Regions from separate parts of the Pseudomonas sp. GWSMS-1 genome, predicted to be linked through region 3. Evidence: predicted binding sites of a transcription regulator. Region 3 holds the regulator's gene; each other region holds the start of a gene.
What was found. Region 3 encodes sigma-54, which starts transcription at its own class of promoters, with help from an activator protein. Its sites were predicted from a motif close to ANTGGCATNNANNTTGCTNT; they were not measured.

Region 1: the regulator sigma-54 is predicted to act here: its motif matches at 3,021-3,040, upstream of glnK (P-II family nitrogen regulator).
Region 2: the regulator sigma-54 is predicted to act here: its motif matches at 2,335-2,354, upstream of ACEPAJ_RS15010 (flagellar basal body rod protein FlgF).

The regions. Positions count from the first base shown of each region.
Region 1 covers NZ_JBMHHV010000005.1:235,696-241,422, forward strand. Annotated here, with positions in the region: gene ACEPAJ_RS04420 (gamma-glutamyl-gamma-aminobutyrate hydrolase family protein) at 153-938, shown strand; gene ACEPAJ_RS04425 (YifB family Mg chelatase-like AAA ATPase) at 1,002-2,501, opposite strand; gene ACEPAJ_RS04430 (accessory factor UbiK family protein) at 2,540-2,809, opposite strand; gene glnK (P-II family nitrogen regulator) at 3,237-3,575, shown strand; gene ACEPAJ_RS04440 (ammonium transporter) at 3,612-4,925, shown strand; gene ACEPAJ_RS04445 (ammonium transporter) at 5,004-5,727, shown strand, end outside.
Region 2 covers NZ_JBMHHV010000005.1:2,426,980-2,432,706, forward strand. Annotated here, with positions in the region: gene flgH (flagellar basal body L-ring protein FlgH) at 1-590, opposite strand, end outside; gene flgG (flagellar basal-body rod protein FlgG) at 714-1,499, opposite strand; gene ACEPAJ_RS15010 (flagellar basal body rod protein FlgF) at 1,546-2,286, opposite strand; gene flgE (flagellar hook protein FlgE) at 2,492-3,814, opposite strand; gene flgD (flagellar hook assembly protein FlgD) at 3,858-4,526, opposite strand; gene flgC (flagellar basal body rod protein FlgC) at 4,552-4,995, opposite strand; gene flgB (flagellar basal body rod protein FlgB) at 5,011-5,418, opposite strand.
Region 3 covers NZ_JBMHHV010000003.1:402,785-408,511, reverse strand. Annotated here, with positions in the region: gene ACEPAJ_RS02830 (KpsF/GutQ family sugar-phosphate isomerase) at 1-294, shown strand, start outside; gene ACEPAJ_RS02825 (KdsC family phosphatase) at 294-833, shown strand; gene lptC (LPS export ABC transporter periplasmic protein LptC) at 842-1,411, shown strand; gene lptA (lipopolysaccharide transport periplasmic protein LptA) at 1,398-1,940, shown strand; gene lptB (LPS export ABC transporter ATP-binding protein) at 1,943-2,668, shown strand; gene ACEPAJ_RS02805 (RNA polymerase factor sigma-54) at 2,806-4,320, shown strand; gene hpf (ribosome hibernation-promoting factor, HPF/YfiA family) at 4,514-4,822, shown strand; gene ptsN (PTS IIA-like nitrogen regulatory protein PtsN) at 4,838-5,311, shown strand; gene rapZ (RNase adapter RapZ) at 5,314-5,727, shown strand, end outside.

The DNA.
Region 1 (5,727 bases), on a different contig from region 3:
CTTATTCGTTTGACATATTTTACGGCTTTGGCAGACTTGCTCGCAGGGTTCAGGGGCTTCTAAGTCCTTAAGCCACGCGCACAACAGGGTGCGTGCCACAGTGTTTGACGCCCTGCATAGCAATGGCCGGCTGTCCGGCCCCAAGGTGAAGTATGTCCAACAACGATACCAACAAGCGCCCTGCGGCGCGTAAACCGGTGGTCCTGATGTCCATGGGCACCCAGGAACGCAAAGGCCACGCTTATCAGGTCATGACCCACAAATACATCACGCCGTTGGCGGAGATAGCTGGCTGTGTGCCGTTATTGGCCCCGAGCTGCTGTGGCGTCGATGACATCGACCAGTACCTGTCCATGGTCGATGGTGTGTACCTGACGGGTGCGGGGAGCAATATCGACCCGGCGCTGTACGGTCAAAAGAACAAAACCCCGAGCAAGGGCCAGGATAAAGAGCGTGATCTGTTTGATATTCCGCTGATTCGCGCGGCCCTCAAGCGCGGTTTGCCGTTGTTCGCCATTTGCCGTGGTATGCAGGAAATTAACGTGGCGCTGGGTGGCACCATTCACCAGAAAGCCTACGAAGTGCCGGGCTTGAACGATCACCGTGAAGACTCAAACGACCCAGTGGCGGTGCAGTATGCCGACAGCCATACCGTGCAGGCGCTGCCCGGCAGCTGGTTTGCTGAGCTGATGGGCGATGAGGCGTTCCCGGTTAATTCGCTGCATGGCCAGGCGCTTGATCAGTTGGGTGAGGGCGTTGAGGCTCTGGCCCACGCCGAAGATGGTTTGGTTGAGGCAATTCACCTGCCGGGCGTTGAGCAGTTCACCTTGGCGGTGCAATGGCACCCGGAGTGGCAGGCCGCGCAAAACCCGCATTCGGTGAAAATCTTCAAAGCGTTTGGCGACGCTTGCCGTGAGTACGCCGCACAGCGCGACTAACACTCCGCTTTGCCCTGCTGTATCCAAGAAGCCCCGCATGCGGGGCTTCTTTATGCCGGTGATTCAGGCTGCGCCGCCGCTTGGGCGGTACTGCAAAGCTTCGCCCAAATGGCTGCGGCTGATATCTGCGGCGCCGTCCAGGTCGGCCAGGGTGCGTGCCACTTTCAATACGCGGTGAGCGGCGCGCAGGCTCAGGCCCAGGCGCTCGCAGGCGTTTTCCAGCCACTGGCGGTCGGCGTCGGGCAAGCTGCAGTGCTGCTGCACGCCGTTAAGGTCGAGGTGTGCGTTGCTGCAGCCTTGGCGCTCCAGTTGTTGCTGACGTGCTCTAACCACCTGGGCGGCCAGCTCGGCGCTGCTTGGGCCGGGCTCAGTGCTGGGGTTGAGGCGGGTGGTTTCACGCGGCACAGTCAGGTGCAAATCGATGCGGTCGAGAAAAGGGCCGGAGAGTTTGTTGCGGTAGCGTTGGATTTGCTCGCTGCTGCAACGACAGCGCCCGGAAGGGTCGCCCAAGTGTCCGCAGGGGCAAGGGTTCATCGCGGCCACCAGCTGGAAGCGCGCGGGAAAACGGACCTTGTCGCGCGCACGGGCAATCACGATATGCCCGCTTTCCAGCGGCTCGCGCAGGACTTCTAGCACCTTGCGATCAAACTCGGGCAGCTCATCTAAAAACAACACGCCGTGATGGGCCAAGGTGATTTCGCCGGGCTGCGGGCGACTACCGCCACCCACCAGCGCCGGGCCCGATGCGCTGTGATGCGGTGTACGAAACGGTCTTTGCGGCCAGGCGCTCAGCGGCGTGTGGCTGGCCACGGAATGGATGGCGGCGACTTCCAGCGCTTCCGCCTCGTTGAGGGGCGGCAGTAAGCCGGGCAGGCGGCTGGCCAGCAGGGTTTTGCCGGTGCCGGGCGGGCCGGTAAACAGCAAATTATGCGAACCTGCGGCGGCCACCAGCAGTGCGCGTTTGGCGGCAATCTGCCCCTGCACTTCGGCTAAATCCGGGTAGGGCAGCACGTGGCGCAACAACCCCTGGGCTTGATAGGGCGCGAGTGGTGTGTGCCCGTTGAGGTGCGCGGCGACTTCCAACAAGTGCTCGACGGCAATCACCGTCAGCCCAGATGCCAGGCTGGCTTCCTCGGCATTGGCCTTGGGCACCACCAAGGTGCGCCCGGCGGCGCGGGCCGCCAGTGCTGCGGGTAATACGCCTTGAACCGAGCGAATAGCCCCGGAGAGCGCCAGTTCGCCCAAGCATTCGAGCTGTTCCAGCACCGCCACGGGGACCTGACCGCTGGCGGCAAGAATGCCGAGGGCAATCGCCAAGTCGAAGCGGCCGCCGTCCTTGGGCAGATCGGCCGGGGCCAGATTGAGGGTGATGCGTCGGGGCGGGAAGTCGAAGGCGCAGTTGAGGATGGCGCTGCGCACGCGGTCCTTGCTTTCTTTGACCGCGGTCTCTGGCAAGCCGACCAGCGCCAGTGATGGCAGGCCGTTGGCCAAGTGGGCCTCGACGGTGACGGCGGGCGCTTCAATGCCGACTTGGGCGCGGCTGTGGACTATGGCCAGGGACATCGATCACTCCTTGATCGGCAGATGCATCCGCTCGGGTATTACTCGTTGGGCGCGGTGGTATCTGCGTTGCGGGCTTCCATCTCGCTGACCTTGGCTTCGAGGGCCTCCAGGCGAGCGCGAGTGCGGGCTAAGACGACCATCTGGCTGTCGAATTCGTCGCGGCTGACCAGGTCGAGTTTGCTGAAGGCGCTTTGCAACAGCACCTTGAACTGGGCTTCGAATTCACTGCGCGGCAAGGGCGCATCGCCGTTGAACAGGCGCGAGGCATGGGTGGTCAGGGCGTCTAGCAGGGCTTTAGGTGGCAGCATAATGAGGTTCCGTTTACAGATGGCGGCAGTGTAGCACGCAGTTTTAACCGGCTTGCCGGGTGCGATTGGCGCGGGATGGGGGCTGCTTGCACGGTTTTCGCGCGCAGCTTGGCGGGATGTTGCACCGTTGTTGTGCGCTGGCTGTTGGCTATTACCGGGCTAAAACGCCCGTTTACTGGGTAACTGCATGAAATAAATCGGTTTTACCTGACCTGGCAAGCTTTCTGCTATGTCTCCTGTGACGCAAGCACTGATGCAGTTCCGGTGCGTCAGGCGAAGCGGGGAAGTGTTTCGTTGGGAGCGGTTGCTGAGTATCGGTGCCGTTGGATCAGGGCTGCGATGCATTACAAAAGCCAGGCACTGCGCTTAGACTTGGACCGGGTTCGTAATTCCTGGGGCAAGTCCACCATACACGGGAGAGAGTTTCATGAAGCTAGTCACTGCCATCATCAAGCCGTTCAAGCTGGACGACGTTCGTGAGTCACTGTCGGAGATCGGCGTGCAGGGCATCACGGTCACTGAAGTCAAAGGCTTTGGTCGTCAGAAGGGCCATACCGAGCTGTACCGCGGTGCTGAATACGTGGTCGATTTCTTGCCAAAAGTAAAAATCGACGTGGCCATCGCTGACGATCAACTCGATCGTGTGATCGAGGCCATCACTAAAGCTGCCAACACCGGCAAGATCGGTGACGGCAAGATTTTCGTTGTAAACCTGGAACAGGCAATCCGCATCCGTACCGGCGAAACCGGCACCGACGCAGTTTAAGCCTCCGCACGAACCCCACGCCCCAGGAGTTAAACCATGACTCTGCGAAAAATCGCAGGGCTAGGAGCCCTTTTGTCTCTCGTTCCTGGCTTTGCCATGGCCGAAGAGACCAGCCTGAACAGCGGCGACACCGCTTGGATGTTGGTTGCCACTGTACTGGTGCTGTTTATGACCATCCCCGGTCTGGCGCTTTTCTACGCTGGCATGGTGCGTTCGAAGAACGTGCTGTCAGTGTTGATGCAGTGTTTTGCGATTACCGGGTTGATCAGCATTCTTTGGGTCGTCTATGGCTACAGCATGGCCTTCGACACGACCGGCATGGAGCAGGGGGTACTCAACCTCAATTCCTTCGTCGGTGGTTTCTCCAAAGCCTTCCTTTCTGGTTTGACCCTGGACAGCCTGGTGGCTGGGATTCCGGAGAGTGTCTTCATCACCTTCCAGATGACCTTCGCCATCATCACCCCGGCACTGATTGTCGGTGCCTTTGCCGAGCGCATGAAGTTCTCGGCCATGCTGGTCTTTATGACGGTGTGGTTCACCCTGGTCTATGCGCCGATCGCGCACATGGTCTGGGGCGGCGACGGGGCGCTGATGTGGGACTGGGGCGTGCTCGACTTCGCCGGTGGCACCGTGGTGCATATCAACGCCGGTATCGCCGGTCTGGTGGCCTGTCTGGTGCTGGGCAAGCGTAAGGGCTTTCCTACTACTGCGATGCCGCCGCATAACTTGGGCTACACCCTGATCGGCGCAAGCATGCTCTGGGTCGGCTGGTTCGGCTTTAACGCAGGCTCTGCGCTGGCCGCCAACGGCAGCGCCGGTATGGCCATGCTGGTCACTCAGATTGCCACCGCTACAGCGGCGCTGAGCTGGATGTTCGCCGAGTGGATCACGCATCGCAAACCCAGCGTCTTGGGCATTGCCTCGGGTGCTGTGGCGGGACTGGTGGCGATTACACCGGCATCCGGTACGGCGGGGCCGATGGGCGCTCTGGCGATTGGCCTGGCCAGTGGGGTGATCTGCTTCTTCTGCGCCACCAGCCTGAAACGCAAACTGGGTTATGACGATTCCCTCGACGTGTTCGGCGTACATGCCGTGGGCGGGATTGTCGGCGCTATTCTCACTGGGGCGTTCGCCGCGCCGGCCTTGGGCGGTTTCGGCGCGGTGGAAGACATTGCGGCGCAGTTGTGGATTCAGTTCAAAGGGGTGGCCTTCACGGTGGTGTACACCGCAGTGGTGACCTTCGTAATCCTGAAAGTGATCGACCTAGTAATGGGCCTGCGTGTCAGTGAAGAGGAAGAGACCATCGGTCTCGATCTCGCCCTGCATAACGAGCGCGGCTACAACCTGTAAGCACACGGAGTGCGTCCGGCGCCAACCCGGACGCCTTAACCGAATAGCGCTAAAAAGCGTAACGGCAAGAGGTGAACCATGGACAACACAGCATTGACTGCACTGCAGTACGGTTTTGATACCTTCTACTTTTTGGTTTGCGGCGCTCTGGTGATGTGGATGGCAGCGGGTTTTGCCATGCTCGAATCCGGTCTGGTGCGCGCCAAAAACACCACTGAAATTCTCACCAAGAACATCGCCCTGTACGCAGTCGCGAGCATCATGTACCTGGTGATCGGCTACCACATCATGTACTCCAGCCCGGAAGGCGGCATCCTGCCAAGCTTCGGCTTCCTGCTCGGTGACGAAAACAGCGTTGAGTCGGTTCTGGCCGGCGGTGACGACGCGCCTTACTACTCGGCGCGTTCGGACTTCTTCTTCCAGGTGGTGTTTGCTGCGACCTGCATGTCGATCGTTTCCGGTGCTGTGGCTGAGCGCATGAAGCTGTTTGCCTTCCTGGCATTCGCTGTGGTGATGACCGGTTTCATCTACCCGGTACAGGGCTTCTGGAAATGGGGTTCGGGCTTCCTCAACGAAGCCGGCTTCCTCGACTTCGCCGGTTCCGGTGTGGTGCACATGGCCGGCGCAACTGCCGCCCTGGCTGGCGTACTGCTGCTCGGTGCACGTAAAGGCAAGTACGGCCCGAATGGCCAGGTTAACGCCATTCCGGGTGCCAACCTGCCGATGGCAGCGCTGGGTACCTTCATCCTGTGGATGGGCTGGTTCGGCTTCAACGGTGGCTCGCAGCTGAAGATGAGCACCA
Region 2 (5,727 bases), on a different contig from region 3:
GTGGCGATGTCATCGGCACGCACCAGACCGGCAATCCGCACCAGCTCATCGCCGGTGTTAAGAGTCATCCACTTTTCACCGCGCACCAGCAAAATACCGTTGGGCATCACCTCGGCCACCGATACGGTAATCGAGCCGGTCAGGCTGTTGCTCTGCCCCGCAGCACCTGAGCCGTCAGCCGAACGCGTGGCATCAAAGCTGGCATCCAGCCCCAGGTTGTCATTGGTCATGCCCAAAGCGCCAATACCGGCCAATGGGTTTTTCGGCGACACGGCCATGCCGAACAGATTAGGTACGCCCAGGTTGGCCGAGCTGTCTTTGCTGATCTGACTGCTGCTGTTCTTGCTGGCCTGGGTGCGCTCGTTCAGGGTGATGGTGATAATGTCGCCGACCCGATAAGCCTTGCGGTCACTGAACAGACCATTCTCAAAGCCTGCCTGATAAATCGAGCCATTGTTCTGCGCGGCGGGCAGTGGAGTACGCGGCATGACCGGTGCGTAATAGGGGTCGTCCGGCTTAGGCGCGGGCGCCATGCAGCCGCTCAAAGCCAGAGGGCCAAGCAGTGCACTTATGATAATCAGCCGGTTCATATTTACTACCTCATGCGTTGCGTGGGGTGGCGTGTGTAACGTTCGCCAGCAATACCCGATCAAGCGTTTACTGATTGCGCTCAAGACATCGCCAGCCGTCACGCGACTAACGGGCCTTAGCTATCAAAGGTTCTGCGAAATAAAGCCAAGCATCTGATCCGCAGTGGAAATGACTTTGGAGTTCATTTCATAGGCGCGCTGGGTGGTGATCATGTTCACCAGTTCCTCGACCACACTGACGTTGGAGTTTTCCAGGGTGTTCTGCAGCGTGGTACCCAGGCCATTCAAGCCCGGTGTACCGACCTGCGGCGCGCCGCTGGAAGCGGTTTCCAGGAACAGGTTGTTGCCGATCGCTTCCAGGCCCGCCGGGTTGATAAAGTCGGCGGTCTGCAGGTTGCCAACGATCTGCGGCTGCGGGTTGCCGGACGTAGTCACCGACACGGTGCCGTCTTCGCCCACGGTAAACGTGCGCACTTCGTTGGGCAGTACGATGGCGGGCTCCAGCGCGTAACCGTTGGAGGTCACCACCTGGCCATCGGAGTTGAGGTGAAAGCTACCGTCGCGGCTATAGGAAACGGTGCCGTCAGGCAGCAACACCTGGAAGAAACCGCGACCATTGATCGCCATATCCAACGGCTGTTCGGTGGTTTGCAGGCTGCCGGCAGTGAAAATTTTCTGCGTGCCGACGACACGCACACCGGTACCCAACTGCAAACCAGAGGGCAATTGGCTGTCCTGGCTGGACTGGCCGCCGGGTTGACGGCGGATTTGATACAGCAGGTCTTCAAACTCGGCACGATCACGCTTAAAGCCGGTGGTCGAGACGTTGGCCAAGTTGTTGGAAATGGTGGTCAGGTTCATGTCCTGAGCGGTAAGGCCCGTCTTACTGACCCACAGTGCCGGAAGCATATCGATTCTCCTCGGGCGTCGATTTACCGACGCCGCGTGCTGATAATTAGGTCATTTGCAAGACGCGCGCCATAGCCGACGAATTGTCTTCGGCGGTACGCATCATCTTCACTTGCAGCTCGAATTGGCGGGATAAAGAGAGGATCGCTGTCATCTCCTCCACGGCGTTGACGTTGCTTGACTCGAGAAAACCCGAGGTGATTTCCATATTGGCATCCGCCAGCACAGGACCTTGGCCCTTGAAGCGGATCAGGCCGTCGGTGCCCTTTTCCATCTGTTTAAGATCTGGGTTGACTAGCTTTAGCCGGTCAACCTCAGCCAACACGTTTGGCGCCTCACCGAGGGCACGAATACTGATGGTGCCGTCTTTACCGATTTCGATTTTCTGCTCAGGCGGGACTGCAATCGGCCCGGCGTTGCCCATCACCGGCAAGCCGTTGCCGGTACGCAGCACACCGAGGGCATCGACGTTCAAGCTGGCAGTGCGCACGTAGGCCTCAGTACCATCGGGGGCCTGCACTGCTAGCCAGCCTTTGCCGCCCACTGCCACATCCAGATCACGCCCGGTTTCCTGCAACGAGCCCGGGGTGAAGTCGGTACCGGGACGCTCACTCATGGCGTAGACCCGCGACGGTAAACCGTCACCAAAAATCGGCATGGAACGCGCCTGTTCAAAATCCCGGCGAAAACCATTGGTGGTGATGTTTGCCAGGTTGTTGGCGTGGGCACGCTGGGCCAGGGTGTTGTTATGGGCGCCAGTCATGGAAACGTACAGCATCTTGTCCATGGTTATTCTCCGAGTTGGGCGTGTCGCCCGCTGCTCTATACAAGGTATAAAGCAATGCCTATGCCAGCATCCGGAAAATATTCATAAGCCATTGATAAATATCGATTTTAAAAACAAAAAGGCTCCATAAGGGAGCCTTTTAAAAACCGCGGCGGCGTATTTTTGCCGCCGGCGACAAGCACTTGCCTGCCGCAGGCAGCCATTATCAACGTAGGTTGATAATGGTTTGGGTGATCGCGCTTTCGGTTTCGATGGTTTTCGCGTTGGCCTGGTAGTTGCGCTGCGCCACGATCAGGTTAACCAGCTGATCGGACAGCTCAACGTTGGAGTCTTCCAGTGCGCCGGACTGCAAAGCACCCAGAGTGCCGCTGCGTGGGGTACCAACAACCGGCTCGCCCGAGGCAAAGGACTGCGCCCAAGCGGTTTTTCCGACAGGAGTCAAACCCTGTACGTTAGCAAAATTAGCCAAGATCACCTGACCCTGAATGTTTGACTGTCCATTGGTATAACGCGCGAAAATCACCCCGGCATCGTCAATCTCCAACCCAGCCAACTGACCCGTGGTGTAGCCATTCTGACTGACGCTACTGACCGCAAAGGTACTAGCGAATTGAGTCGCCTGGCGCAGATCGATATTCATCCCTGCGGGAAGAGGTGCGGGGTCCGCACCGTTACCAGACCATACCGGCGGCACCGAACTATCGGGAGCAGCAGGCACCCAGGTGGTAAGACTGATAGTGCCATCAGACTCTACGGCAAAACCGGTGGGCGCTGAGGCAATCAAAGCGGGAACATCCAACTGACCCGCCGTGGTGAACTGCAGATCGACCGAAGATGGCGTGGTCAACGCCGGATCATCCGGGTTGCGCCCATCGATCAGCACATTCATTTGCCAGGTATTCGGCCCGGTCTTAAGGAAGTACTGAGTAAAAACGTGGGAGTTACCCTGGCTATCGTAGATATTGGTCGAGGTCGACGAGTTGTAAGACGTCGGGTCCGCAGGATCGAACGGCACCGTGGTCGGCACGGTATTGGTCGAATTGAGGTTAAAGACCTGATCCAGATTACTGGTCGGCAACGGCGCCTGACTGGCCGACTGGATTTGCAAATCGGTAACCACGCCATTCTGCAGGTTATTGTTGGCATCCACCGCATAGCCTTGCAGCTTATAGCCGAAATTATTGACCATAAAGCCGTCGCGATCCGTCCCAAAGTAACCGGCACGGGTGTAGTTGATTTCGCCGTTATTGCTGGTCTGGAAAAAACCAGCGCCATTGATTGCTAGGTCCAAGGCATTTTGCGTGGTGTTGATATTGCCTTGGTTAAACAGCTGAGACACGCTGGCCAGCAGCACACCACTGCCCTGCGGGTTGGCACCGGAGCCCAGCACAGACGCCGCATACACATCGGCAAATTCGGCACGCGACTGTTTAAACCCAGCAGTACCGGCGTTGGCGATATTATTACCGGTTACGTTGAGGTCACTGGTCGCGGCGCGCAAACCACTAAGACCGATATTGAAACCCATGGAAAACTCCTCTGCCGGACAGCCGGCGGCTTAAACCTGTTAGTTACTGACCGATAACCTGTACTTGCGACATAGGCACACTGCCAAGCCCCGCCAGATTCAACATCAACTCGCTGCCACCCAGCGTCACGCTGTCAACGTTGGCCGGTAGCATGGTGTATAGGCCTTTAGCCCCATCGGCATAAGTAGCCTGCGCCTCAAACTTGTAGGTACCCGGCGGCAAAAGGTTGCCGCTGCTGTCTTTGCCATCCCAGATAAAGCTGACATTGCCGGCCGCCTGCTCACCGAGGTTGACCCGCCCCACAGCAGCACCGGCCTTGTCATAGATATTGACGTAGACGTTACTGCTGCTGGCTGGCAGAACGAGGCTCGCCTTAAAGCTCTCACTGGTATCAACCACCGCCTTATCCGTAGGCACGATGACCTTACGTCCGACCAACGAAGAAGCCTGCAGCGCCTGGGATGACTGGTAACCGCTCAGCAAAGAGCCCATGCTGGTATTGAGCTTCTCAATCCCCTCAACCTGGCTGAACTGCGCCAACTGGGCGATAAACTCGCCATTGCCTTGCGGCTCCAGCGGATTTTGGTTATTCAACTGAGCCACCAGCAAGTTGAGAAACTCGTTTTTCCCGAGCTCTTTATTCTGGCTGCTGCCTTGCTTGATCTGGTATTGGTCCAGCGCCGAACCACTGACATCGCCAACAACACTCATCACTCTGCACTCCTTATTCGTTGGCTTACTGACCCAGGGTCAATACGCGCTGCATCATCTGCTTGGCGGTGTTCATCATTTCAGTGTTGGTCTGGAAGGCCCGGCTGGCGGAAATCATGTCGGCCATCTCTTCCACCACGTTGACGTTGGGGTAGTAAACGTAGCCACCCTCATCGGCCGCCGGATGGTTCGGCTCATAGCGCGGCATCAGGCTGCTCTGGTCCTCGACCACGCCCAATACCTGTACGCCCGCACCGGCATTGTCCTGATCGGCAAACAACGAACCCCGATCACCGCCTTGCGCTGACTGGTACACGGTGGCGAATACTGGATGCCGCGCGCGATATGTCTGATCAATACTTGATGAGACCGTTTCTGCGTTGGCAATGTTGCTGGAAATGGTATTCAGGCGAGTACTCTGGGCACTCATACCCATTCCGGCGATGTTGAAAACACTGGAAAGTGACATAGCTTCAGGCTCCTATTAATCGCCGCGCAGGGCACTGACGAGCCCTTTGAATTTGCTGTTGAGCAGGGTGAAACTGGCTTGGAACTGCACAGAGTTCTCTGCGTAGTTGGATTGCTCGATCTGCAGGTCTACGGTGTTCTGATCAATCGAGGGATGCATCGAGTTGCGGTATTCCAGACTGGCATCGCCGCCCATCACACCATCGGCAGGAATATGCTGGCTGTTAGTACGATTCAGACTGACCGGGCCGCGCTGGTTCTGGGCACTTTGCTCCGCCAATACGTTGGCGAATTGCAGATCACGCGCCTTGTAGTTAGGCGTATCAGCGTTGGCGATGTTATTGGCCAACACCTCGGCACGCTGAGTGCGAAAGCCGAGTGCCTTTTCATGTATGCCGAGTGCCCGATCGAAACTGATGCTCATGGTCAGAAACCTTTGCCAATTGGCGTTGTTGTTTTCCGTGCATGACCATAAGCAAAGGCTGTGCCATTTTATTTTTTACTTACTTATCAATAATTTAACCAATAAATAGGGTGTTATAGGCGGCAAAGCGGCAAAGGCTTTCCGCCCATGGGCATGCCAGCGGCAATCACGCCCAGCCCTTTGCCGCCCACCCGGCAATAAATACGACCGGGGCAGAAGCCAGCCAGGGGCATCCATGATCGACAAACCTCGACGGCGATTTTTCACCCACACCGATGCCACGTCGCGGCTACAGATAGGCGCCGAATC
Region 3 (5,727 bases):
ACCCAGAAAGGCCTGGGTATGACGGTCGTGACCGAGAACGATGGCCGCCTTGCCGGGGTATTCACCGATGGTGATCTGCGCCGCACCCTGGATCGTAACATTGATGTACGCCTGACCATTATCGATGACGTAATGACCGTCCACGGTAAGACCGCCCGCGCGGAAATGCTTGCAGCAGAGGCACTAAAAATCATGGAAGACCACAAGATCAGCTCATTAGTCGTGATCGACGATAACCTTCAACCGGTTGGCGCACTGAACATGCACGACCTGCTGCGCGCAGGAGTGATGTGATGACTCTTGATGCGACCAACCCGGACCTCCTGCAACGTGCCCGAGCTATCAAACTGGCGATCTTCGACGTCGACGGCGTGCTCACCGACGGCAAACTGTACTTCCTCGTCGACGGCAGCGAATTCAAAACGTTTAATACCCTCGACGGCCACGGCATCAAAATGCTGATTAACTCCGGCGTACGCACTGCGATTATCAGCGGCCGCAAGACCCCAGTGGTTGAACGCCGCGCGCAAAACTTGGGCATTCAACACCTGTACCAGGGCCGCGAAGACAAGCTGGTGGTACTCGATGAGCTACTCGGCGAACTGGGCCTAGACTATGCACAAGTCGCCTACTTGGGTGACGACCTGCCCGACCTACCGGTGATCCGCCGCGTAGGCTTAGGCATGGCGGTCGCCAGCGCCGACGGTTTTGTTCGCCAACATGCTCACGGTGTTACCCATGCTTGCGGCGGCGATGGTGCCGCGCGTGAGTTCTGCGAGCTGATCATGCACGCCCAAGGCACACTTGAAGCGGCTCAAGCCGCTTACCTATAAGGTCCGCCATGCACCGCAAATTATTTAACATTGCCCTGCTTACCGGTGTCATAGCGCTGGTGGCAGCACTTGGCTACTGGAACCTCAGCCCAGAAGGTTTTAATCAGCAGCCCGACAGCGCCATCGCCGACAACGCGATCGACTTTTACGCCACCAATACCTATACCGTGCAATACCAAACCGACGGCAAACTGCACTATGAGTTGACAGCCGATAAGGTCGAGCACATCAAGGCCAGCGACATCTCCCTGATGACCAGCCCGAACATGAATCTATTCCGCGGCACAGAGCTGCCCTGGAAAATCCGCAGTGAGCGCGGCGAAGTCTCCCCTGGCGGCACGGAAGTCGAATTGATCGAGCGCGTGCGCGTCGATCGCACTGATGCCAAAGGCCGCCCAACCGTTCTCACCACCAGCCGCCTGACCGTCTTCCCCGAGAAGGAATATGCGCAGACCCAGCAAGCCGTTAGAATCGTCGCGGCCAATGGGGTGACCACGGCACAAGGAATGAAAGCGTACATGAATGACGGCAGGATGCTCCTGCTGTCCAACGTAAGAGGTCAGCATGAGGCTCGTTAACACCCTCCCCCTACTACTCAGCCTCAGCGCCGCACTCGGAAGTGTCAGCGCCTGGGCACTGCCATCCGACCGCGAACAGCCAATCCGTATCCAGGCTGACAGCGCGGAGCTCGATGACAAACAAGGCGTAGCGGTCTACCGCGGCGACGTTGTGATTACTCAAGGCACACTCAAAATCACAGGCAACACCGTGACCATCACCCAGAATGCCCAGGGCGATGTCGAAGTGTTTACCTCTGTCGGCAAGCCGGCCTACTACGAACAACTGCCATCTGCCGACAAGCAGGTCGTCAAAGCCTACGGCCTGACCATCCAATACTTCATGGCCAATGATCGCGTTGTATTGATCGACCAAGCCAAGGTGATTCAAGAAGGCAACACCTTCGAAGGCGAGAAAATCGTCTATGACACCCAGCGCCAGATCGTCAACGCCGGCCGCGCCACAGGCACCAACGTCACAGCGCCACGTCCGCGCATCGACATGGTGATCCAGCCGAAGAACAAACCAGCCGACCAGCAGGCGCAGTAATAATGGCCACATTGAAAGCCCAACACTTGGCCAAAAGCTACAAAGGCCGCCAGGTCGTGCGCGACGTCAGCCTGAGCATCGACAGCGGGCAGATCGTCGGACTGCTCGGCCCCAACGGTGCCGGCAAGACCACCTGTTTCTACATGATCGTTGGCTTGGTGCAGGCTGATCAGGGCCGCGTGATGATCGACGACCTCGACGTCAGCCATCAGCCCATGCATGGCCGCGCTCGTGCGGGCATCGGTTACCTGCCACAGGAAGCCTCGATATTCCGCAAGCTCAGCGTGGCCGACAACATCATGGCCATCCTGGAAACCCGCAATGACCTCGACGGCGCCGCACGCCGCAAGGAACTTGAAGGCCTGCTGCAGGAGTTTCATATCAGCCATATCCGCGACAACCTCGGCATGAGTTTGTCTGGTGGTGAGCGCCGCCGCGTGGAAATTGCCCGCGCTCTGGCGACCAACCCCAAGTTCATCCTGCTCGACGAACCCTTCGCCGGTGTTGACCCGATTTCTGTGGGCGACATCAAGCAGATCATCCATCACCTCAAGGCCAAGGGCATCGGTATATTGATCACCGACCACAATGTTCGCGAGACCTTGGATATTTGCGAAACGGCTTACATTGTTAGTGATGGCCAACTGATCGCCGAAGGTGATGCCGAGACCATTCTGGCCAACCAGACAGTAAAAGAAGTTTACCTGGGGCATGAGTTCCGGCTGTAACCACGGCTTTTCTCAAGCCTGTTGCAGCCAAGGCTAGGCAAAAGCTTTAGAGTCAGGCATATAATTTGCTTCCTGGTGGCGTTTTTAAAAACGCCCTGTAGTGGATTGCGCACAGACGCCGGTAAATAAGGTCTGCAATGAAACCATCGCTCGTCCTGAGAATGGGCCAGCAGCTGACGATGACACCGCAGCTGCAACAGGCCATCCGTCTGCTCCAACTGTCGACCCTGGATCTGCAACAAGAGATCCAGGAAGCCTTGGAGTCCAACCCGATGCTCGAACGCCAAGAAGAAGGCGATGACTTCGACAACTCGGACCCCATGGCCGATGGCGCAGAAAGCGCCAATACCAGTGAGCAGGCTGAAGCCCCCCTTCAAGAAACCAGCTACCAGGAAACCACTCAGACTGTGGACAACCTGGAAGAAGGCGACTGGGGTGAGCGCATCCCCAACGAGCTGCCCGTTGACACCGCCTGGGAAGATATTTACCAAACCAGTGCTAGCAGCCTTCCCAACAACAGCAACGATGATGACGAGTGGGATTTCACCACCCGCACCTCCAGCGGTGAGAGCCTGCAAAGCCACCTGCTCTGGCAGCTCAATCTGGCGCCGATGTCGGACAAGGACCGTCTGATTGCTGTAACCCTGATCGACTGCATCAACGACCAAGGCTACCTGGAAGAAACTCTGGAAGAAGTGGTCGACGCATTCGATCCCGAGCTGGACATCGAACTCGATGAAGTCGAAGCCGTGCTGCACCGCATTCAGCAATTCGAGCCCACCGGCATTGCCGCGCGCAACCTGGGCGAATGCCTGCTCCTGCAACTGCGCCAGCTCCCCGCAAAAACACTGTGGCTGAGCGAAGCCCTGCGCCTGACCAGCGATTACCTCGACCTGCTTGGTAGCCGCGACTATAGCCAGCTGATGCGCCGCATGAAGCTCAAGGAAGATGAGCTGCGCCAGGTCATCGATCTGATCCAGACCCTCAACCCGCGCCCCGGCTCGCAGATAGAGTCCAGCGAGCCGGAATACGTGGTGCCCGACGTGATCGTGCGTAAACACAACGAGCGCTGGCTGGTGGAGCTGAACCAAGAAGCTATGCCGCGCCTACGGGTTAACGCGCAATACGCCGGCTTTGTGAAGCGCGCCGACTCCAGCGCCGACAACACCTTTATGCGCAACCAACTGCAAGAAGCGCGCTGGTTTATCAAAAGCCTGCAAAGCCGCAACGAAACCCTAATGAAAGTCGCCACGCAGATCGTCGAACACCAGCGCGGCTTCCTCGACTACGGCGACGAGGCAATGAAGCCTCTAGTGCTGCACGACATTGCCGAAGCCGTAGGGATGCACGAGTCGACTATTTCACGGGTAACAACGCAGAAGTTCATGCACACCCCGCGCGGCATTTACGAGCTGAAGTACTTCTTTTCCAGCCATGTCAGCACCTCTGAAGGGGGCGAATGTTCGTCGACAGCGATCCGCGCCATCATCAAAAAACTGGTCGCGGCGGAAAATGCGAAAAAGCCGTTGAGTGACAGCAAGATCGCTGGTCTACTGGAGGCACAAGGCATTCAAGTCGCTCGCCGTACGGTCGCAAAATACCGTGAGTCCCTCGGAATAGCGCCCTCCAGCGAGCGCAAACGATTGATCTAAGGCGGCACTAAGAAGGAAGATCCGTCACACTGCACAGAACCTTTCAGGCAAGGCTTTTTCGCTACGCGGCCATACAGCTACACAGCCAGTAGAGCTAATGCCGAATCCGTTCTGCCAGAGTCTTCCACGCCACAGTGTTCCGGCGGCAGGCCTCTTGCCTGCCTCTTACACACGGTAACAAGGAGAAAGCGGTATGCAAGTCAACATCAGTGGACACCAGCTGGATGTGACCGACGCCCTGCGCGACTATATCGGCGAAAAACTCGGCCGATTAGAACGCCACTTCGACAAGATCACCAATGTACAAGTCATCATGGAGGTCGAGAAACTCAAGCAGAAAATCGAAGCGACCCTGCATATTGCAGGCGGTGAAGTCGTCGCAAATGCCGAGCATGACGATATGTACGCCGCCATCGATTTACTGACCGACAAACTCGATCGACAACTCATCAAACACAAGGAAAAACAGCTCGATCGTCAACAAGGCGCTATGGCCCGCTGACGTCGTCTATCTCCTATGATCCGACTTGAAACTATCCTGACCCCCGGCCGTTCCCTAGTGAACGTGCCGGGCGGCAGCAAAAAACGTGTTCTCGAACAGATTGCCAACCTGGTAGCACGCGAGCTGCCTGACCTGGATGGCCAAGACATCTTCGAAAGCCTGATTGCCCGTGAAAAACTGGGTTCAACCGGCTTCGGTAATGGCATTGCCATACCGCACTGTCGCCTGCCGGGTTGCACTGCACCGATCAGCGCCCTGCTGCGCCTGGACGCCGCGGTCGACTTCGACGCCATTGATGGCGCCCCCGTCGATCTGCTGTTTGTTCTGCTGGTGCCAGAGGCCGCCACTGACGCTCACCTGGAATTGCTTCGGCAGATCGCTAGCATGCTCGACCGCAGCGACGTGCGTGCCAGCCTGCGCCAAGCCGAAAGTAGCGAAGCCTTGTATCAAGTGGTGGTTGACGTACAAAGCCAACTCAATCGAGCCTAGACATGCGCCTGATCATCGTTAGCGGTCGTTCCGGCTCCGGGAAGAGCACGGCCCTCGATGTGCTCGAGGACAACGGTTTCTACTGCATTGACAACCTGCCCGCCGGGCTGCTGCCAGAACTGGCCGAGCGCGCCCTGCTGCATACCGAGCTACTGCATCCGCAGGTCGCGGTGTCCATCGATGCGCGCAACCTGCCGAGCCATCTCAAGCGTTTCCCCGAGCTGCTCGAAGAGGTTCGCGCCCGGCACATCAAATGCGATGTGCTCTACCTGGACGCCGACGAAGAAACCCTACTCAAACGTTTCTCGGAAACCCGCAGGCGCCACCCGCTGACCAACGAGAATCGCTCGCTGGCTGAAGCCATCGCGGATGAAAGCCTGCTGCTAGGCCCGATCATCGACCTGGCCGACCTGAAA